DNA from 3 places in the Sodalis sp. RH15 genome. Region 3 is predicted to be linked to each of the others. Evidence: predicted binding sites of a transcription regulator. Region 3 holds the regulator's gene; each other region holds the start of a gene.
What was found. Region 3 encodes Fur, which represses iron uptake genes when iron is present. Its sites were predicted from a motif close to ATAATAATGAGAACNACTATCAA; they were not measured.
Positions count from the first base shown of each region.

Region 1: a site for Fur is predicted at 4,027-4,049, ahead of exbB (tol-pal system-associated acyl-CoA thioesterase). Genes of this name have one in related genera too.
Region 2: a site for Fur is predicted at 3,895-3,917, ahead of fhuF (siderophore-iron reductase FhuF). Genes of this name have one in related genera too.

Region 1 is NZ_CP178738.1:1,120,527-1,127,965, forward strand. Features, by position in the region: gene dkgA (2,5-didehydrogluconate reductase DkgA) at 1-561, opposite strand, end outside; gene ACL2XO_RS05340 (AraC family transcriptional regulator) at 816-1,730, shown strand; gene ACL2XO_RS05345 (DedA family protein) at 1,736-2,401, opposite strand; gene metC (cystathionine beta-lyase) at 2,525-3,721, opposite strand; gene exbB (tol-pal system-associated acyl-CoA thioesterase) at 4,118-5,113, shown strand; gene exbD (TonB system transport protein ExbD) at 5,117-5,542, shown strand; gene ACL2XO_RS05365 (SDR family oxidoreductase) at 5,607-6,506, opposite strand; gene ACL2XO_RS05370 (carbapenam-3-carboxylate synthase domain-containing protein) at 6,746-7,426, opposite strand.
Region 2 is NZ_CP178738.1:5,841,578-5,849,016, reverse strand. Features, by position in the region: gene ACL2XO_RS26460 (LysR family transcriptional regulator) at 1-34, opposite strand, end outside; gene ACL2XO_RS26455 (alpha/beta fold hydrolase) at 147-941, shown strand; gene ACL2XO_RS26450 (LysR family transcriptional regulator) at 1,132-2,046, opposite strand; gene ACL2XO_RS26445 (SDR family NAD(P)-dependent oxidoreductase) at 2,180-2,938, shown strand; gene fhuF (siderophore-iron reductase FhuF) at 3,073-3,801, opposite strand; gene fhuD (Fe(3+)-hydroxamate ABC transporter substrate-binding protein FhuD) at 3,927-4,817, shown strand; gene fhuB (Fe(3+)-hydroxamate ABC transporter permease FhuB) at 4,814-6,787, shown strand; gene ACL2XO_RS26425 (TonB-dependent receptor) at 6,971-7,439, shown strand, end outside.
Region 3 is NZ_CP178738.1:1,870,371-1,877,809, reverse strand. Features, by position in the region: gene ACL2XO_RS08805 (ABC transporter ATP-binding protein) at 1-193, opposite strand, end outside; gene pgm (phosphoglucomutase (alpha-D-glucose-1,6-bisphosphate-dependent)) at 722-2,365, opposite strand; gene seqA (replication initiation negative regulator SeqA) at 2,393-2,920, opposite strand; gene ACL2XO_RS08790 (alpha/beta fold hydrolase) at 3,125-3,901, shown strand; gene ybfE (LexA regulated protein) at 4,037-4,336, shown strand; gene fldA (flavodoxin FldA) at 4,506-5,021, shown strand; gene fur (ferric iron uptake transcriptional regulator) at 5,352-5,828, shown strand; gene alsR (transcriptional repressor AlsR) at 6,358-7,245, shown strand; gene alsB (D-allose transporter substrate-binding protein) at 7,265-7,439, shown strand, end outside.

The DNA of each region.
Region 1 (7,439 bases), 750 kb from region 3:
GCTCCAGGCCTCGGTGATAATGTCATGGGCAGCGTTGAACTTGCTTAGTTCGCGCTGTTGCAGCAACGGATGGAGTTCGATCTGGTTGATAACCGGAACCACGCCGGTTTCATCAAACAGCCGTTGCAGATGGGGGGCATGGAAGTTACACACCCCTATGCTTTTGGCCAGCCCCTCTTCCTTTAGCTTGACCATATCCCGCCAGGCCCGGACATAGGTGTCCTGCGCCGGCGCCGGCCAGTGCATCAGATAGAGGTCAACGTAATCAAGCTGGAGTTTTTTCAGGCTCTCTTCCATGGCTTTAGGCGCGGCGCTTTGGTCCGCGTTCCAAAGTTTGGTGGTGATAAACAGCTCTTCGCGGGGAAGCGCGGCGGCTTTGATCCCTTGCCCTACGCCCACTTCATTACGGTAAATGGCGGCGGTATCAATGGAGCGATAACCCAGTTTTAATGCTTCCCGGACCGAGGATAAGGCCTCTTCGTTACTGGCCTGCCACACGCCTAAGCCAAACTGCGGCATGGTCTGCCCATCATGAAAAGTCACTGTAGGTTGCGTTGCCATAGTATCTCCTTTATAGCCGGTTGCCGGCGCGCAATAGGCCGGCAGTGGTAAAATCTGTATCACTAGTCTAGTAGACGCCACGGGATGCGGCAGGTCATGAGGTATACATTCCTATCCTCTATTGTGATTAACGCGGCATCGTGATTCAATGCATATTCCTCCTCGCTGTTTGCCTATTTATCCTAATAATTAGAGAAATATCGCCATAAATGGCAAAATAAATGTTGAATCATTCAATAGAGAGAATCCGTACGATGACAGAGAACCACTCCATTTGTACCCGGTTATCGATACGCGCCATGGAGTTGCTGCAGCAGAAAAACCGGGTAACCATACCCTATGTCAGGCTGCTGTTTACCGATACCTATTGTGCCCGCACGCCGGTTATGTATGAGCCGGGCATTATCATTCTTTTCCAGGGGCGAAAAACCGGCTATCTCGGCAACAAGGTCTTTGACTATAACGCCAGCAAATATTTATTGCTGAGCGTGCCGCTGCCGTTTGAATGCGAAACCTTTGCCTCGGCGCAAGAACCTCTGGTGGGGTTGGCGATTGGCGTGGATACCCTGATGTTGCAGGATCTGATTATCTCCATGGGAGATGACGCGCAGTTCCGGCCGGTAACCGCCCGCTCCAGCGGCATCAATGCGGCGCCCTTGACCGAGGAGCTGTTCTGCGCCGCGGAACGCCTGCTGGATATTATGGATAAGCCCATGGATGCAAGAGTGCTGGGGCCGAATATCGTGCGGGAAATCATCTATTATCTGCTGCAGGACGTCTGCGGAGATGCGCTGTTTGCGCTGGCGAACCGGCAAACGCATTTCAATCAGATCGCCAAGATACTTAAAAAAATAGAAAGGCAGTTCGCCGATAACCTGACCATTGAACAGCTGGCCGCCGACGTCAACATGAGCCTGTCGGCTTTTCATCATAATTTCAAGGCGGTGACCAGCACCTCGCCGCTGCAGTATCTTAAAACCTATCGGCTGCATAAGGCGCGGGTGTTGATGCTGCATGACGGTTTGAATGCCGGCACCGCCGCCATGCGGGTGGGGTATGAAAGCCCGTCCCAGTTCAGCCGGGAATTCAAACGCTACTTCGGCGTTTCCCCCAGGGAAGACGTGGCGCGAATTCGAACTCCCGGCTCCGGTTCGGCTATGCAGATTTAATTATTTCAGGCGGTATCTTTTATCTTGCGTTTACGCCAGAGCAGCAGCAGGGTTCCCACCAGCCCGCTGCACAGCAATATCAGCGGCAACACCATCAGGATCATCATGACCTGATCTTCATGGTGTTTCAGCAATGGCATATGGCTTAAGGAGTACCCCAGCGTCAGCAAGGCGCTGACCCATATCAGCGCGCTCAGCCAGTTGAAAAGCTGAAAGCGGGTATTGCTCAGTCCGGAAATACCGGCGATGGTCGGCAGCAGGGTGCGGACAAAGGCCAAAAAGCGGCCCACCAGCAGCGCCATCAGTCCGTGGCGGTTGAACATGGTGTAGGCGCGTTGATGATAATGGGCGGGCAGATGGAGCAGCCAGCTTCTGACAATGCGGGTGTCACCCAGCCAGCGCCCCTGTAGATAACTGAACCAGCAGCCCAGGCCCGCGGCGGCGGTGAGAATCAGCAGCGTGGGGACAAAACTCATTACCCCTTTCGCCACCATGGCGCCGGAAAGCAATAATAAACTGTCACCAGGTAAAAATGAGGCCGGCAGTAGTCCATTTTCCAAGAACAACATCGTGAATATTACGCAATAGACCACCCAAATTACCCGCGGGTTGGCTAATGCGGCAAAATCCTGTTGCCAAAGTGCGCGGACAATCTCATGTAATACACCCATTCGAACCTGCTCATCTCGTTTTAGTGCCACAGCGTATCGTCAATAGACCGGCTTGTCCTCGACGGCCCGCCCAATCAGACAATTTTCATTAACTATTTTAGACCTCTTTGGGTCAATGAGCGATTACCCCGCCTCCCCGATCCGAACAAAACCGGCTTCCAGATCGGCGATAAGGTCATCGACATTCTCCAGACCGATATGAACCCTCACCAGGGTCCCGGTGAAATCCACCCCGCCGGCCGGCCGTATGGCCGCGATCTCTTCGGGCTGATTGGCCAGTATCAAGGATTCATACCCTCCCCACGAGTAAGCCATGCTGAAATGCTCGAAATGATCGAGGTAGTGTTCAAGCTGCCGCTGGCTCAGCCTCTTTGCCAAAATAAAGGAAAACAGCCCGCTGGCGCCCTTGAAATCCCGCAGGAAGAATTCATGGCCCCGGCTGCCGGGCAGGGCCGGATGATTTACCGTCGCCACTTCAGGGCGTTCGGCCAGCCAACGCGCCACCCGCAGGCCGTTTGCCTCGTGCTGTTTAAGCCGGACGCCCAGCGTCCGCAGACCACGGGCGGCCATATATGCCGTATCGGCATCCGCCATTTGACCCATCAGATAGGATTGCTCGCGCAACTGATCCCAGCAGCGGGCGTTGGCTACCGCGGTGCCCAGCATGGCGTCGGAGTGGCCGATAATATACTTCGTACCGGCCTGGATGGAGATATCCACGCCCAGCGCCAGCGCCGGCAAGAGAATACCCGCGGCCCAGGTGTTATCCAGCATAATCACAATCTGGGGATTAACGGATCGCACTGCCCGCACGATGGCCGGAATGTCCTGCACCTCCATGGTGATGGATCCCGGCGATTCCAAAAACACCACGCGGGTGTTTTCCTGGATAAGATCCGCTATGCCGGCGCCTATCATCGGGTCAAACCAGGTGGTGGCGACATTCAGCTTGCCCAGAATATGCCGGCAAAAATCCGTGGTGGGTTCATAAACGGATCCGGTAACCAAAACATGATCCCCGGCGGAAACGAAAGAGAGGATGGAATTGGTTACGGCGGCGGCTCCGCAAGGATACAGAGCGCAGCCTGCTCCGCCTTCCAGTTCCACCATGGCTTGTTGCAATGAGAAATGGGTCAGGGTACCCCGCCGGCCGTAAAACAGTTCCCCGTTCGCCCGCTGCTCGGTAGCGTGCTTTTTGGCCTGAACCGAATCAAAAACCAACGAGGAAGCCCGTTGAATGACCGCATTGACCGAGCCCTGGGTGAATTTTTTATCTCTCCCGGCAGCGATCAGCGCCGTTTCAATTTTCTTAACCGTCATGTTCTGCGCTATGCCTTTCGCTTATGGTTTCACTTACGATTCCGCAGGCCGGGGAAAGCCTCGATTACACCCCCCTTTCGCGTAGTTAAGTTAACACGATTGCACGCCGACGGCAGGCGTTTTAACGCGTTAAAAAACCATTAACGCCTTTCATGATTCAGCGGCGTAAAATGATGGCTGGAGAACGGACGCTAAAACCTCCCGCTGTCGGTAATCTTGATAAATACGTTACAAATTAAGCTACCATTTATTAATGAAGTGAAACTATTGGGTAGATTTCTGGCCGCATAATAAAATTGATACAAATAATAATGAGAACCACTATCAATTCGCGTCCTGTTTGTTATCATTCTCGCTGATTAAATTTCCTGTAACAGATTCCGGTGGAGGCATTTCGTGAAGACGGCTGTCATGACGATTATCCAGGACCTATCCTTTAAGGCTCGGCGATGCGCCGGCCCGCTGCCTGCGATCCTGCGCGGCCTGGCGGCGGCGTCACTATTTTCATGTGCATTAAGCGCCGCGGCGCCGCCGCAGGCCGCCGCCCAAGACCCCGGCGCCCAAAATGTTCAACAGGCGCCGTCCCAAGATGCCGCCCTGGACCAAAACATCCAGCGGACCCCCGCGTTATCCGGACCTTTGAGTACCGATATGGGTTCGGCCCAGCAGCTTGCCCAAATGGATCTGTCGGTATGGGGAATGTACCGGCATGCCGATGTGGTGGTGAAAACCGTGCTGGTCGGTCTGCTGATAGCATCGATTATCACCTGGGCGCTTTTCTTCGGCAAAGGTATCGAACTGATGTCGGCCAAACGGCGTCTGCGTGATGAATTGAGAACGTTAAAAAACGTACGCAGTCTGGATGAGGCGATTGAAACCGTCGCCGCATTTCGGACCGAAGGCGTCAGCTCCCGTCTGGTGGCTGAAGTGCAAAATGAACTGGATTTATCCGCTGGAACCAACGATAGCGCAGGCATCAAAGAGCGCGCCGCTTTTCGATTGGAACGGCGGGTGGCGGCTGCCAGCCGGATGATGGGCAAAGGCAACGGATTTTTAGCCACTATCGGCGCCATATCCCCCTTTATCGGCCTGTTTGGTACGGTATGGGGCATAATGAACAGTTTTATCGGCATAGCGCATACTCAAACCACCAACCTGGCGGTGGTGGCGCCGGGTATAGCCGAAGCATTACTGGCCACGGCCGTGGGTTTATTCGCCGCCATTCCGGCGGTGGTGATTTACAATATCTTTGCCCGCACCATTGCCGGCTATAAGGCCATGGTAGGGGACAGCGCGGCGCAAATTCTCCTGCTGCTGGGGCGCGATCTGGATTTGGCCGCCGGCGCCGGCAACCGCGAACACAAAGCCGTTGCAAAGCTTCGGTTAGGGTAGACTATGGCGATGCATTTGAACGAAGACATCGATGGCGACGGCGAAATGCATGATATCAACGTGACGCCTTTCATTGACGTCATGCTGGTGTTGTTGATTATATTCATGGTGGCCGCCCCGTTGGCAACGGTGGATATCCGGGTGAATTTGCCTAACTCCACCGCTTTGGCCCAGCCCCGGCCGGTAAAGCCGGTTTATTTATCGGTCAAAGCGGATAAGCAGCTGTTTATCGGCGATCGGGCGGTGGATATGAATACGCTGGCAGACGCTCTTAACCTTCAGACCCAGGGTAATAAAGACACCACCATCTTTTTTCAAGCCGATAAACAGGTGGATTATGAAACCATGATGTCGGTGATGGACGGTTTGCGCAAGGCGGGCTATTTCAAAGTGGGCCTGGTGGGTATGGAAACCCCCGGACAACGGTGATTCCCATGGCATCCCCTTGGCGCAAAAGTATAATCAAGAGTAAAACATACCTATCCCCGCATCATTAACCTAAATGGTTGCCGCCGGTCACGCCGTGTACTTCAGCGGTGACATAACTGGATTCCTGGGATGCCAGATAGACATAGATCGGCGCCAGTTCGGCGGGCTGTCCGGCACGTCCCATCGGCGTCTGCGAACCGAAATGCGGGAGCTTTTCAATGGGCTGGCCGCCGGTAACCTGCAGCGCGGTCCAGATGGGGCCGGGGGCGACGCTGTTTACTCTTATCCCCTTTGAGATAACCTGCTTTGCCAACGCGCGGGTATAGGTGAGGATGGCGGCTTTGGTGGAAGCGTAATCCAGCAGGGAAGGACTGGGCTGGTATGCCTGAATGGACGAGGTGGTAATGATTGAGGCGCCCGCCGGCATATGCGGCACTGCGGCTTTGGTTATCCAGAACAGCGAGAAGACATTGGTTTCAAACGTTTTGCGAAATTGCTCGGTGGTCAGTTCGGCAATATCATCGACCGCGGTTTGCTTACCGGCCACTATCGCCAAAATATCTAGGCCTCCGAGCTGATTGAGCGCGTTTTCCACCGTTTTGATGTTGACGGACTCATCGCTTAAATCTCCCGGCAACATCACCAGGTTTCGGCCGGCCTCTTTAATCAGCTCCGCGACCTGATCGGCATCTTTTTGTTCATCCGGATGATAAGAGAGGGCGATATCCGCGCCTTCACGGGCAAAAGCGATAGCCACTGCGCGGCCGATACCGGAGTCGCCCCCCGTGATCAGCGCCTTGCGCCCCGTCAGCCGGCCGCTGCCCCGATAGGTGCTCTCGCCGCAATCCGGAACCGGCCCCATCTCCGATTGCAGACCCGGCGATGACTGCTGTTGTTTTGGGAACTCGCCCGCCGGATATTGGGTTAAAGGATTTTGCATTTTATATTGATCTGATTCGGCCATTTTAATCACCTTGAGCTCGTTCGGACTGTAATAATTATTAGTAAGCCTAGTCGATTTTGACGCTTTGTCTAATGAGTGAAAATGGGGAATATTAAGTTGCGAAACCCATCAGGACCTATATTAAAGGTGTGTTTACCCGTCGCTTTATTAACGAGAAGATCACTTAGGGCGTTATAAATAGGCTTAATTTTTAAAAAATAAAATATTATTTAGTTTTGAAGTTGACGGAAATGTATAATTTAAATATCAATCACTTTGCCTTTTATATCGTTCATGACGCATGTCTCCTTTTCGCAATACGCCGGATACCTAACGCTCTGGATGAATTGCAAATGGTTATCATGCCAACGATTTATGGCAATCTTCCGCTGTGTATTGTAGGATTGCTGCGGGTACCGGCATGCCGTCGCGGTACAGTTCGCTTCCTTGACGGCCGGAATATCGGGTATAATGGGCTTAGAATGCGTATCCTGCGGGGCGCCGGCAACCACCGGGCAGCCAGTGCCGCCGCGCTCCGTTTCGGTGTCATTCGTGGCCTTGGCAGCACACTGCTGCGTTTCTTTTTCCGTGACCAGCGTCAGATTGCCCTCGGCATCTTCATAAACAATACAAAAGTTGCCCTGAAGTAATTCGACAATTTTCATACCATAACGTTTTACCGCCAGGCAGATGATGTCCAAGCTGAGAACCTCATGTTGTGATGGATAATGGCTATATAATAAATAATTCAGCAGCGGTAGATTGTCTATATGTCCAATAATATGCCATGACTCACTTTTTATATCAAAAGTGTGATATGGCGTGCGGTCGCCGATGAATAAAAATCCCTGTTTTATTTTATAAATTTTATCCTGAAGTGGGGTCGCAAAAGTTAATATAGTGTTTCCTTCGTTCAAAATGATGCAAAATCGATTGCTCATAGGTTCCCTTATA
Region 2 (7,439 bases), 2.2 Mb from region 3:
TAAAAACCTCAATGCTGGTCAGACGATCCACCATAGCCTCTATTCGATAGTTTAAAGAAAGACTGATGATAACAGACGCCGGATTATCGATTAAGAGGATTTAATATACCCTTGCAGCCTAACATCACTCATTGAGAGGTTGCGTTATGAAATATTTTTTGAATGGTTTGGAGCTGAATATACAAGATAGGGGTAACGGCTTGCCGGCCATTATCTTTTTGCATTATTGGGGCGGATCGTCGCGGACGTGGGCGGATGTTATCGCCGCCCTGCCCGAAACCTACCGTACCATCGCCCCCGATCTGCGGGGATGGGGTGAATCGTCCGCGCCGGCTGACAACGGTTTTGCACTTATTGATTTCGTTAACGATATCCTGGCCATGATCAAGGCGCTGGATGTGCGGCAATATGTGCTGGTGGGGCATTCCATGGGGGGTAGAGTCGCACAATTGCTGGCATCGCAGCGTCCTTGCGGACTCGTCGGGCTGGTACTGATTGCCCCAGCGCCTCCGACGCCAATGAAATTGGCCCCCGAAGCGCGTCTGGTCATGGAGAATGCCTATTCCTCCCAGGAGACGGTGAATATGGCAATCGACCATATGCTGAGTGCAAAGCCCTTATCTCCCGACCATCGCCGGCAGATCATTAAAGACAGTTTGCGCGGCGCGCCGGAGGCGAAAATAGCCTGGCCGAAATATACCAGTCAGGAAGATATTTCCGGGGCTGTCGCCGGGATCGTATCCCCCGCGGTCATTATTGCTGGCGAGCTGGACCGGGTTGAAACCGTTGCGGTGTTGAAAACCGAATTGCTGCCGCTTATCCCCCATGCGCGGCTGCATGTGTTGCCGGGAACGGGGCATCTTTCACCCCTTGAATCCCCTGCCGAGATTGCCGCGATCATTCGTGGATTTGTCGAATGCTTATCCCTTTCGGGGCGATAGGAGCATCCATCTTTTATCTAATGCGTTGGCCTTTGCTATGGCTTGTTCCCTGCAGCCATTCGGCCACGTCGGCCCAGCGCCATAATGGCGATATGCCTTTTAACCGTTGAACGGGGGAGGGAGGGAACCCGCAAATATTTCCCTCGAGGTCGTTGAGAAGTGATTTGATATTTTCGCCATAATGCGTCTGTCAGCGCGAGGGCGGGGCGATGGCCTGCCCGATCAATTCCGCCAGCCAGTCCATAAACACCCGCGCGCGTCGGGGCAGATAATGGCGATGGGCGTACAGCAACGAGACGTCCATAGAAGGCGGCGGGTAATCCGCCAGGATGGCAACCAAACGCCCGGCGGCTACATGTTCGCTCAAGCCGATGGACGGCGCCTGAATGATCCCCAGGCCGGCCAGACAGGCGGCGTTATAGGCGTCGACATTATTTACCGTTACCATGGCCGGCAGCTCCAGGTCCACCGGCTTGCCTTGCCGCAGGTAGGTAAATCCCTCGGCCCGGGTGCCCAATACCGACACGTAATGAACCAGATAATGCCCGGCAAGCTCTTCCGGGGTGTGGGGGGTGCCGTGGGCGGCCAGATAGGCCGGACTGGCGCAATTTATCATCGGCAGTTGACCTAAGCGGCGCGCGACGTGGGTGGCATCGGTTAATTCACCCACGCGCAGTACGCAATCAAACCCCTCACGCACGATATCCACCCTGCGGTCGGTGCAGCTGATCTCGATTTGCACCTGCGGGTGCCGTTGCATGAATTCCCCCAAATGCGGCAGCACCAGGGAACGGGCGAAGCCGGCGGGCATATCGATACGCAGGCGCCCGGTCAGCACCAGGCCGTCCTGGCGAAACAACCCCTCCAGTTCGTCCATGTTCGACAACATATCCAGGCTGCGCTCATACAGTACCAACCCATCCTGTGTCGCCCTTACGCGCCGGGTGGTTCGATGCAGCAAGCGGGCGCCCACCAGGGCTTCCAGCAGCTGGATATGTTCGGACACCGTTGACTTCGGCAGTCCCAGGCTCTCGCCGGCCTGGGTAAAACTCGACAGTTCGGTTACCCGCACGAAACTGCGCAGCAGCTCCAGTTTGTTTACCATCGATTTAGCTCGCTATTGTTCTGTCATAGCGAACAGTATTTCCGGTTTTGGCGGATTTATCTATCGCTGTCCGGCTAATAAACTGTTATCCGAGCCATAATAATGTATTCACCCATTAGCGGGAGTAATAACCATGAGTCATAAAATTGCATTGATCACCGGCGCCAGCCGCGGGCTGGGCAAAAGCATCGCGCAACATCTGGCCCGCCAGGGCGTTGATATCATCGGCACCTATCATAGCAAGGCCGACGAGGCGCGGGCGCTGGCGGACGAGATCAAACAGGCTGGCGGTAAAGCGGCCATGGTGCAGCTGGATGTAGGTGAAAGCGCCGGCTTTGGGGAATTCGCCGCCAAAGTGGGGCAGGTTTTATCCGCTGAATTTTCCCGGAATCAATTCGATTTTCTGGTCAACAATGCCGGCGTCGGTTTGCATGCCGCTTTTGCACAAACCACTGAGGAGCAGTTTGAACTCATGTTCAAGGTTCATCTAAAAGGACCTTATTTCCTGACCCAGAAATTGCTGCCGCTGATTGCCGACGGTGGACGGATCGTGAATATCTCCTCCGGCCTGGCCCGTTTCTCATTCCCAGGTTCATCGGCCTATGCCGCCATGAAAGGGGGAGTGGAGGTGTTAACGCGCTATCTGGCCAAGGAGTTGGGGGATCGCGGCATCAGCGCCAATACTCTTGCCCCCGGCGCCATCGAAACCGACTTCAGCGGCGGCATGGTGCGGGATACGCCGGAAATAAACCGGCAGATTGCGTCAGCCACCGCCCTTGGTCGGGTAGGGCTACCGGATGATATCGGCGCCGCGGTGGCCTCATTGCTGGCGGAAGGCAACGGCTGGATCAACGGCCAAAGAATCGAGGCTTCCGGCGGTATTTTCCTGTAAAACCGCTGCATTGTTGCGGTGAACCTGATTGGTAACTGCATAACCGCTGCATGATTCCGCGGTGAATCTGACCGGCAACTGCATAACCGCTGCATGATTGCGGTCACGTGATCGGGATCGGTAATGCGAGCCGGTTAACTTCCGCGACAGGTCCTGCGCTGCCGCGCTTCCACCAGTGGGCAACCGGGGCAGTATTCCAGACCGGCGAGCTTATAGCGCAGGCAGCACAGGCGGCGGATGATTTTCGGCGGTCCCGACGGCTGCGGTATTTCCCGTATGGGCTGATAGAGGCGGTTGGGGGCGCCATCCGGCAGGGTGCGCGCCGCCAGAAAATCGTCAGCGCGGGTAATGTCCGCCCCTTGCTCTTGCGCCATGGTGAAACCGTGCGCCAAACGGATGCCGGCATTATTCCAGAACAATCCCGGCTTGATGCCGGCTAGTCGGCTAAATGTCTGGCACACCGGCGCCAGATGGCGGTGGATCAAGGCATCGAACCGGGCCGGACCCGTCGGCGCGGCGCAGCCGTGATCCGCCAGGATAAACCGATCCGGCACCGCGTTTTCGGACTGGGTAAAGCGGATATCGTGCGGCAAAAACGGCAATTGCCAATCGTAAAGCATATTGATACGCGCCCAGGGCGCCAGCAAAAGAGCAAAGTACCACTGCGACCAGATGGAGATCACCGCCGCCGGGTCTTCCCCCTCATATATTTTCAACAGCGGTTCAACCACTGCCTGCGCCGTTTCCGGCGCACATAAATCCAGTGCGCTATAAACTTTTGTCTGCGCGGGCGCCTCAAGTAAAAAGCTTTCCGTTATCTCGGCGGCGCACGCCCGGCCAGGCATTTTTTCGTCAGGATGCATGTGTTTCCTTTGTTGATTTAAACCAAGGGAAAGGCGTTCAGGCAGGCGAGTTGCTTGCAGTCACTCTCCGAATGCGCATAATAGGCGATTAAAATCGTAATGATAACTATTAATATTTAAATTTTATGCAAACTCATGATGAGTACCGCCGCCGGCTGCTTATGGGCATGATGACCCTGCCCTGGTGGTTTTCCGCCGCCATTGCCGCCGATGAAAATCCCGATCCGAGGCGGATAATCGCCCTGGAATGGCGTCCCACTGAGTTATTGCTGGCCCTCGGCGTCACCCCGCAGGCGATTGCCGATGCCCCCAACTACCGCAATTGGGTGGTTGAACCCCCGCTGGCGCTATCGGTGAAGGATGTGGGATTGCGTACCGAGCCGAATATGGAAGCGTTGCAACGCCTGCGGCCCTCGCTGCTTTTACTGACCAAAGGCTATGGTCCGGCGGCGGAAAGCCTGGCGTCCATCGCGCCGGTGATGTCTTTTCCCGTTCAGGAAACGCCGGGACTGCCTTTCACCACCGCCCGGCAGGATGTGCTGGCGCTGGGGGAGTACTTGGGCCTGGCGGATCGGGCCCGGCAACATCTGCAGGTTGTTGAGGAACAACTGACCCGAACGCGCCGGCGGCTGAATTCCGTTGTCAGCCGTCCGGTACTGCTGTTCACCTTTCTGGACAGCCAGCACGTTATGGTGCTGGGTAAAGGCAGCATGTTCCAGGAGATCATGGATCGGGTCGGTGTGACCAACGCCTGGCATGGAGAAGTCAACCGCTGGGGCAGCGCAACCGTGGGTTTTGAACAATTGGCCGGATTAAAGGATGTTCGCGGATTGTGCTTTCGCCGCGGCGATGAAGATCCCCTCGACGATGTCGTACTGTCGCCGCTCTGGCAGGTGATCCCCTTTGTGCGGGAGCGGCAATGGCAGACTGTTCCGGCGGTGTGGTTTTTCGGCGCCACCATCGCCGCCATGCGGTTTTGCCGCCTGCTTGAGCAATCTCTGGTGAAAACGGCATGAGCGCCAGGACTTCGCCTTATTCTCCGCTGCTGATTTTGCTGCTGGCCTTGGCCGCATTGGCGCTCACCGGTCTGAACCTGACGCAGCAGCTGCCGGTGGATCTTTGGCGGCAGGCCGCCTGGCAACCTCATGTAGATAACATCGACGAGATGCTGTTTCATTACAGCTTGCTGCCGCGCACCGTGCTGTCGTTGCTGGTGGGGGCCGGCCTCGGCCTGGCGGGACTGTTGTTTCAGCAGATCCTGCGCAATCCCCTGGCTGAGCCCACAACTCTCGGGGTTTCGGCGGGAGCGCAATTGGGACTGACCGTCGCCATGCTTTGGGCACTGCCCGGTGGCGAATCCACCCGGCAATTGGCCACTATCCTCGGCGCGCTGACGGTGGGCGGACTGGTGTTCGGTGTCTCGTGGGGGCGGCGCCTGTCGCCGGTCACCCTGATTCTGGCGGGCCTGGTCCTGGGGTTGTATTGCGGATCCGCCCGCAGCCTGCTGTCGCTGCTTAACTATGAACGTCTGCAAGGCATTTTCCTCTGGAGCAGCGGCATGCTCAATCAGCAGGACTGGAGCAAAGTGAGCTTTTTATGGCCGCGTCTGGTTATCGGACTGATGCTGGTATTGCTGATGCTGCGGCCGCTGATGTTGATGGGGCTTGACGACGGTATCGCCCGTAATCTGGGCCTGGGATTAATTACCGCCCGTGTCGGCGGCCTGGGCATCGCCATTGTTCTGAGCGCATTTCTGGTCAACGCCGCCGGCAATATCGGCTTTATCGGTCTATTCGCGCCGCTGCTGGCTCGGATGCTGGGGGCGCGCCGCCTGTTGCAACGGCTGTGGCTATCCTGTTTGTTGGGGGCGTTGCTGCTGCTTTTCAGCGATCAGATGATGATCATGCTGGCGCGCCGGTGGCTTGACATACCCACCGGCGCCGCCACCGCGTTGCTGGGGGCGCCGCTGCTGTTATGGCTGCTGCCCAGGCTGCGCAACAGCGTTACCGGTCCTGAGGACGGTACTCAGCATCCGGGCCGCGAACGGCAACTGACCTGGATCGGGGCGGTTTGGGGTGTGGGGTTGCTGTTGCTGCTTGCCGGCCTGGCGCTGACGCTGGGGCGTGCCGACCATGGCTGGTATCTGTCGCTGGCGGAGATGTGGCGTTGGCGCTGGCCGCGGGTGCTGGCGGCGGGCGCGGCTGGGGCCATGCTGGCGGCGGCGGGCGCCCTGATCCAGAAAATGACCGGTAATCCCATGGCCAGCCCGGAAGTACTGGGCATCAGCTCCGGAGCGGCGCTGGGCATCGTGTTGATGCTGCTGCTGGTGCCGGGAGACGCTTTCGTCTGGCTATTGCCGGCGGGTAGCCTCGGCGCGGCGGCGACGCTGCTGCTGATTATGCTGCTGGCGCAGCGCGGCGGGTTTTCCGGCAGCCGCTTGCTGCTGGTGGGTATCGCCTTGAGCACGCTTTTTTCCACGCTGCTGACGCTCATGCTTATCAGCAACGATCCGCGTATGGCGTCGGTCCTGACCTGGTTATCCGGATCCACCTATAAAGTCAGCGGCGCCCAGGCGCTATGGACCGCTCTTATCGCGGTAATATTGCTGGCGGCCACCCCGCTGCTGCGCCGCTGGCTGGCATTGCTGCCTCTGGGGGGCGCTACCGCCCGATCCGCCGGGGTGGCGCTGAAACCGGCCAGGGCGGCCATTTTGCTGCTGGCGGCGGGACTGATCGCCGCCGCTACCCTCAATGTCGGCCCGCTGAGTTTTGTCGGACTCATGGCGCCGCACATGGCGCGGTTGCTGGGATTTCGCCGGCCGCTGCCGCAGTTAGCGGTGGCCGGGTTGCTTGGCGCCATGCTGATGATCGCGGCAGACTGGTGCGGCAGGATTATTCTCTTCCCCTACCAGATACCGGCCGGTTTGCTGGCAACCTTTTTCGGCGCCCCCTACTTCATTTATCTCTTGCGCAGGCCGGCGGGGTAGGGCGTGCCTGGCGCAGCACGTAGGATGTATCGGACAGAACATTCTCACTCGCCGTTAAAAAGTTAATCTGACGCAATGATTCCATTAGTAATATAAATAATTGCTTGCAAAAAAAATGGCGTTACGCATAATCATGAACTCTTATAAGAATCATTCTCATTATTGTTTGCTTAAGGTTTGCACATGCGTACTGCCGTTGTTTCAACTCCCGCCCCATCGGGGGCCCTGCCGCGTTTGCTGGCGGTGATTATCGGTGCCGCTTGCGGGACCACGATGTTGCCGGTATTTGCCGCCACGACGGCGGATACAACCTCCACAGCGACCTCTTCCACCGCCGCTTCCGCGTCGAAGGGGGAAACCATGACCGTGGTGGCTTCTCCCAACAATGAATTCAGGGCCGGCGGCGACCAACTGGTACCGGCGTTTTTGGATGGCCCTATCGCCAACGGCGGACGTGTGGGATTTCTCGGACAGCAGGATGCGAACAACGTGCCCTTTAGCGTGGTGGGCTTTACCTCCAAGCTGATGCAGGATCAGCAGACCCGCTCCATCAGCGACGTGTTGCGTAACGATGCCTCGGTGCAAACCGCCTACGGCTACGGCAGTACTCAGGAAATCTTCAATATCCGCGGCTTTAAGCTCGCCAGTGAAG
Region 3 (7,439 bases):
CAAACAGACGCCCGACAAAAACCGGTATGAACAGCTCCGAGCAGGTTAATAAAAAAGATGTGCCTATTAGACATATAATCTGCAATCGCCGCCCGGCATATTGACCAAGAGAAAAGTTCACTATTTTCCAATAGGGATTGGCCCTTTCAACCGATCTTTTGGCCCGCATAATGATATCCTTTAGTCGACCCATTATTAATTCCTTTTTACGGAAATTGATATCAAACTGGATAGAAAAAACTAAGTCAACAAATGATATTAATGGCAGGCTTCCAAAATAGGAGGAGGTGAATTCATTTCATATTTATAATTGATACATGTCATCAAATTTATATGTTTATGTATATCCTCTCAAGGATAAAAGGTGCTCATCAATCTTTCTTTTTAAAAGCAGTCTTTTAAAAGCAGTGTATCTTATCTTTTTTTGTATCAACATTTCATGACAATCTTGATATGAATTAATACTGCCTGACGGAAGTAAATGGATAGAGTTGATAAAGTACTCATCATTTTGCGCAAAGCCGGTATTACCGCACATGAATTTGATATTCGGCGCAATCGAATAAGGGTAGTGATGACACCCGCCGTTTTCCCACGGAAGGCGCTGAATTATCAGCGCCTGAACCCTCACAGACAACGTTCCCGGCCGGGACAACCCGCTCGCCAACACGCCGTGAGCCACCCATGAGGGCCTGCTCCACGGCAATGGCTACGGGTTGGGTTATTTCGCCCCCGCCAGCACCTCGCTGACGATATCCACCGCTTCTTTTTCAATTTGTTCGCGGTGCTTCGGCCCAAGAAAGCTTTCGCAATAAATTTTATAGGCTTCCTCGGTCCCGGAAGGCCGGGCGGCAAACCAGCCGTTGGCGGTCATTACTTTCAGGCCGCCGATGGAGGCGCCGTTACCGGGGGCGGTGGTCAGCCGGGCGGTAATGGCATCCCCCGCCAGCATGCTTGCGCCAACCTGATCCGGCGACAGCTTGGACAGAACGGCTTTCTGGGCATGGGTGGCCGGGGCCTGGATACGGTTATAGCTGGGAGCGCCGAAGCGTTGCGCCAGCTCGTCATAGTGCTGCTGCGGATTCTTGCCGGTGACCGCGGTGATTTCCGCCGCCAGCAGGCACATAATGATGCCGTCCTTATCGGTGGACCAGGGACGGCCGTCAAACCGCAGGAACGAAGCGCCGGCGCTCTCTTCGCCGCCAAAACCCAGGCTGCCGTCAAACAGGCCGTCGACGAACCACTTAAAGCCCACCGGCACTTCCACCAGCTTGCGGCCCAGGGATTCAACCACCCGGTCGATCATGCCGCTGGACACCAGCGTTTTACCCACCGCCACGTCGGCGCCCCACTGCGGGCGATGCTGGAACAGGTAATCAATGGAGACCGCCAGGAAATGGTTCGGGTTCATCAGCCCGGCGGGCGTGACAATGCCGTGACGATCGTAATCGGGATCGTTGGCCAGCGCCAAATCGAACTTGTCCCGCAGCGACAGCAAGCCGGTCATGGCCCACTGCGACGAGCAGTCCATGCGGATGATGCCGTCATGATCCAGATACATAAACCGGAACGTCTGGTCGATTTCTTCATTGACCAGCGTCAAATCCAGCTGGTAATGCTCAGCGATGCGCTGCCAATAGGCAATGCCCGAGCCGCCAAGGGGGTCGACGCCCAGCTTGAGGCCGGCGCCCTGGATGGCCGCCATATCCACCACCTCCGCCAGACCTTCCACATAAGCCTGCACCAGATCCTGGGCGTGGACACGGCCGCTGTTCCAGGCCGCGTCGAGGGATTGGCGCCGCACGCCCCGCAGTTCATCCGCCAGCAGAGCATTGGCGCGCTCTTCGATGACTTTGGTCAGGTTGGTGTCGGCCGGTCCGCCGTTGGGCGGATTATATTTGATGCCGCCGTCTTCCGGCGGATTGTGCGAAGGCGTAATCACGATGCCGTCCGCCTGGGGACCGCCGCGGCGATTGTGGACCAAAATGGCGTTAGACACCGCGGGCGTCGGGGTGAAGCCGTTATCCTGCTGGACGATGATATCCACGCCGTTGGCGCTCAGCACTTCCAGTACGGAAATAAAGGCCGGTTCGGACAGGGCGTGGGTATCTTTGCCCACATAACAAGGCCCGGTAATACCCTGTTTTTGACGTTCTTCCGCAATCGCCTGGCTGATGGCCAGGATGTGGGCTTCGTTGAAACTGTGGCGCCCCGCGCTGCCGCGATGGCCTGAAGTACCGAATTTCACCGCATGGGCGGCATTACCTGGCTCGGGCCGCAAAACATAATATTGCGAGGTCAACTGCGCCACGTTAATCAAATCACTTTGCCGGGCGGGTTGTCCGGCACGGGGGCTATTAGCCATCGGTGCTTCTCCATTGGCTGTCGTTTATCAAATGGTGCCGCAAACTTTATCTGTCAGTTCCACCGGGAACTGCATAGCCAGCATAATGTGTTCTACCATACCCCGTTTACGATCGGTGTTGGTATTGGTAATAACCCAGTAGGGCGTTCCCGGCACCTGCTTAGGTTTAGTATGGCTGCCGTTTTGCAATAATGTGTGCTCATCGCCGGCAAAATAGGTCCGGGTACGGCCGCGCAGCACGTCCGCCGCTTCGGAGAAATCGGCGGGCGACAAGGAATAAAGGGTGGACAGCACCAGTATGAAACGCTCTACCGCCTTGTTTTGTTCAGCATAGACGTCCGAGAGCAATAATTCACGCATCGCCCTGACGCGATCCCGGGCCGGGGTCGAGGCTTCCGTTTTTGCCGGCGCGGCGGATGCCGGACGGACGGGCTCATTGGCCTGGGGAGAAAATTTCAGCATCCGGCGCAGGATGTCCGAGGCGCTTTCGCCGATATGCTGGGTGTGGCTGGCAATAAAACGGTAGAGGTCTTCGTCGAGTTCGATTGTTTTCATCTTTATCCGGGGGCTTTCTTCTCTTAAATCAATCAACAGGATTATACAAGCTAAACCGGCCCCGCGAACAGCGCTAGTATCCGGCTTTGGCATAAAGTCGGAATTTCCCCGACGGCGATGCGGGGATTGATACCCTTTTTTGCGGCGCAGGCGTCAATACCTCATGATACGCTAGTCGCCTTTGCTGTCGACACGAGGATCGGGATGAAATTACATTATCGTTTGCAACCGGCCCGGCAACCGGGAAACGCTTTGCCGGTGGTATTACTGCACGGCCTGTTCGGCAGTTTGGACAATCTGGGCGTACTGGCGCGCCCGCTGGGGGAAAATCATGCCACCCTGCAAATCGATCTGCGCAATCACGGCCTTTCGCCCCACGACGACGAGGCCGGTTATGGCGCTATGAGCGGGGATGTGGCGGCCTTGCTTGACGAATTGCAATTGGGGAAATGCATCATTATCGGCCACTCCATGGGGGGCAAGGTGGCTATGGCGCTGTCGGCGCTGATGCCGGATCGCATCGCCGCGCTGGTGGTGATTGATATCGCGCCGGTGGCCTATCCCACCCGCCATCACGACCCGGTATTCGCCGCCCTCAGACGGGTGGAGAAGGCGGGAGCGGCGCAGCGTAGCGAGGCGGCGCTGCTAATGGAACAGGATATCGACGATAAGGACACTATTCAGTTCTTATTGAAATCCTTTTCCCAGGGCGCGTGGCGATTCAATATCGATGCATTATGGGAAAACTATCCGGCGCTTATCGGCTGGAAGGAAATACCGCCCTGGGACGGGCCGGTATTATTTATCCGCGGCGGCCTCTCCCCCTATGTGAAGGAGGAGTACAGCGAAGCCATCCGGCGGCAGTTTCCACGGGCGCGGGCCCACGTGGTGGCCGGCGCGGGCCATTGGGTGCATGCCCAAAAGCCTGAAGCGACGCTGCGCGCCGTTGTGCGGTTTCTGGCGGATTCCCTGGGGAGCTAGCCGCGACCGGCCGGTTTACCCATCCGGCAGTGTTAATCATTGTCGTTTATCACCGGGGTGGGGTAATATGGCTTGCTATGTTTACCGGCAAGGACTTACCCGCCCGCTTTTGGATGCACAATCCCTTCACGACTTATGGCAAAAGAACAAACGGACCGCACCACCCTGGATTTGTTTATCGATGAAAAACGCCCGGGGCGCCCGAAAACCAACCCGCTTTCCCGTGATGAACAATTGCGAATCAATAAACGCAATCAATTGCGCCGGGACAAGGTGCGGGGTCTGCGCCGGGTTGAGTTAAAAATCAATGCGCAGGCGGTGGCTGCATTAAACGAGCTGGCTTTTCAGCACGCTCTCTCCCGCAGCGAGCTGATTGAACAAATCCTGCTGGCCGAATTGGAACGGCATCAGGATGCCGCCGGCAAGGAAGATTAAGGCCGGGCTCGCCGTCCGGGACCGGAAAAGACCGGCTTTTGCGATAAAACTCCGGTTGAACGAGTTTCTCCCGCTGTGAGGGTCTGCTATTATTGCACGATTATTTCCCGAAAAGCCGGTTGATCGTCTGGTAAACCATATCCTTAATATTTAAGAGGTTTTCAAATTCATGGCAAGCGTAGGCATTTTTTTTGGCAGTGACACCGGCAATACCGAAAATATTGCCAAAATGATTCAAAAGCAGCTGGGCGCCGATGTTGCCGAAGTGCATGACATTGCCAAAAGCAGCAAAGAGGACCTGGAACAATTCTCCACCCTGCTGCTGGGCATTCCCACCTGGTATTACGGCGAAGCGCAATGTGACTGGGACGACTTTTTCCCCACATTGGAAGACATTGATTTCACGGGAAAACAGGTAGCGCTGTTCGGCTGCGGCGATCAGGAAGACTACGCCGAATATTTTTGTGATGCCATGGGCACCATTCGCGATATCATCGAACCCCATGGCGCCACCATCGTGGGTCATTGGCCTACCGCCGGCTACCATTTTGAAGCATCGAAGGGTCTGGCGGACGATAAGCATTTTATCGGTTTGGCCATAGACGAAGATCGCCAGCCAGAGCTGACCAATGACCGCGTGGACGCCTGGGTAAAACAAATCAGCGCCGAACTCAAGCTCGGCTGAGCCGCCGCCGGGTTTCCCGGCTAAACCCGTGCCGTCCATAGCGTTGACGGCCGGTTGAAGCTGTTGATATATAATTCCTTTCAAATCGATAGATACAATTTTTTAACTTTCATCCACAAAGCAGTACAATAGCCTGGCGGTTAGACCGATTTTAATGAAATGTGATAAAACTTGCCTCACCTTAAACAGACTATCATTGTAAAAAGGCCGCGGTTTTCATTTTACACAGGCAGTCCTATAATGAGACGGCGTTACATTTTTCAGGCCGACCATTGTTATAGGCTACATTAGCCTACAATCAGATTATCAAAGCAACAGGACTAAACCCGCATGACTGACAATAATATTGCATTGAAGAAGGCCGGCCTGAAAGTCACACTTCCCAGACTTAAAATTCTGGAAGTGCTGCAAGATCCGGAATGCCATCACGTCAGTGCGGAGGATCTCTATAAAAAACTGATCGATATGGGTGAGGAGATTGGTTTAGCCACCGTTTATCGCGTACTGAATCAGTTTGATGACGCCGGGATCGTCACCCGCCATAATTTCGAAGGCGGTAAATCCGTTTTTGAACTGACGCAGCAACATCATCACGACCACCTGATCTGCCTTGATTGCGGCAAGGTCATTGAATTTCGTGACGAGTTTATCGAAGCGCGCCAACGGGATATCGCTAAAAAACACAATATCAAACTCACTAATCACAGTTTATATCTTTATGGCCATTGTGAAGTCGGCAATTGCCGTGAGGATGAGACCCTGCACGATCATGATGTTGACGAAGCGGTGCACAGCCTTAAAGAGTAACCATAGCGACACCGGGCATCGTTCAAAGCTTGAAAACCACTGCTGAAACGGGTGGTTTTGGTTATTCCGCAAATTGCCGATGGCACCTGGACTGATGCCGCCCCGTTTCTTATCCCGCTGCCGTTAATTCTTTCACTCCATTCGCTCCTCAGCCCCTTCATGCCGGCCAGGCGGCCACAGCCCGTTGAGCCTGCGCCGCGGAATCGCATCAGCAAAAGAAACTTCACGAATTAAAATTTATTATAAATATTTAAAACAATCACACACCCATCAATTCTCATTCCTGCTGTTCAAATCCACAAGCGAAAAAAAATCTTCGCTAAAAATACATGTTAACTATTGTATTATAATAATATTTTATCCGTAAGGCTTCGGTGTCGTTTCCACGGCGCCATGAGCAATGTCCGGCATTACTTTTACAAAAAGCACTAACTTTATAAATTATTTTAAAACGTGAAGTATGCTGCATATTTGTTATGCATCCTATGTTGATATAGTGCCGTCAGCAATGATAATCAGAGAGCTGAAAATGACTGAATCGGAACTGAACGGCGCCATGCCCCGAGGTATCGGCATCGCTCCCTATCTTCGCATCAAGCAAGAAGGGATGACCGAAAATGAAAGCCGAATCGTGGAGTGGTTTTTAACGCCAGGCAATCTTAGCCATATTTCCGGCATTAAAGAGGTGGCGCAAAGCCTCGGCATGTCGGAAGCCATGATTGTCAAGGTGTCGAAAATTCTGGGCTTCAGCGGTTTTCGGCAGCTACGCAGCGCGATTGTCGAATATTTTGATCATGCGGATCATGATATTACCGCCGAACTGTCGCCGGATGACAGTCCGGAGGATCTGGTGAATAAGGTGTTTAACCTCACGGTACGCACCATCGTTGAAGGCCAGGCCATTGTCGATGCGCAGGAGATCCAGCAGGCCGCCCGCTGTTTTTTCAATGCCCGCCAGCGTGAACTCTATGGCGTCGGCGGCTCGAATTCAATTTGTACCGACGTTCAGCACAAATTCCTGAAAATCGGCCTGCGCTGCACCGCATTCCGCGATGCCCACCTGATGATGATGTCGGCATCCCTGTTACAGCCCGGCGACGCGGCGCTGGTGGTGTCCCATTCGGGCCGCACCACCGATCTCAAGCGGGTGGTGGAAATTGCCAAGGACAACGGGGCGAAAATTATTTGCATTACCCACAGCAGCAATTCAGCCATAGCGCGGCTGGCGGATTTCAACATCTGTTCACCGGCCCCGGAAACGCCGCTGCTGGGCAGGAATGCCTCGGCCCGTATTCTGCAATTGACCCTGCTGGATGCGTTTTTTGTTTCAGTAGCCAGGCAGGATATTGATTTAGCTAATAAAAATTTGGAAAAAACCAGTGCCATTACCCAGTACCTGAAGCGTGATTATAAATAATTCTCTCTTGGAGATAAAAATGAATAAATTCATTAAATTTGTCGGCAGTGCGGCCTGCGGGTTGATGTTGTCCACCGTGGCGGCCCGGGCGGCAGCCGATTACGCAGTCGTATTGAAAACCCTGTCCAATCCCTATTGGGTGGAAATGAAACAAGGCGTTGAGCAAAAGGCAAAGGAGCTGGGTGTAACCGTCG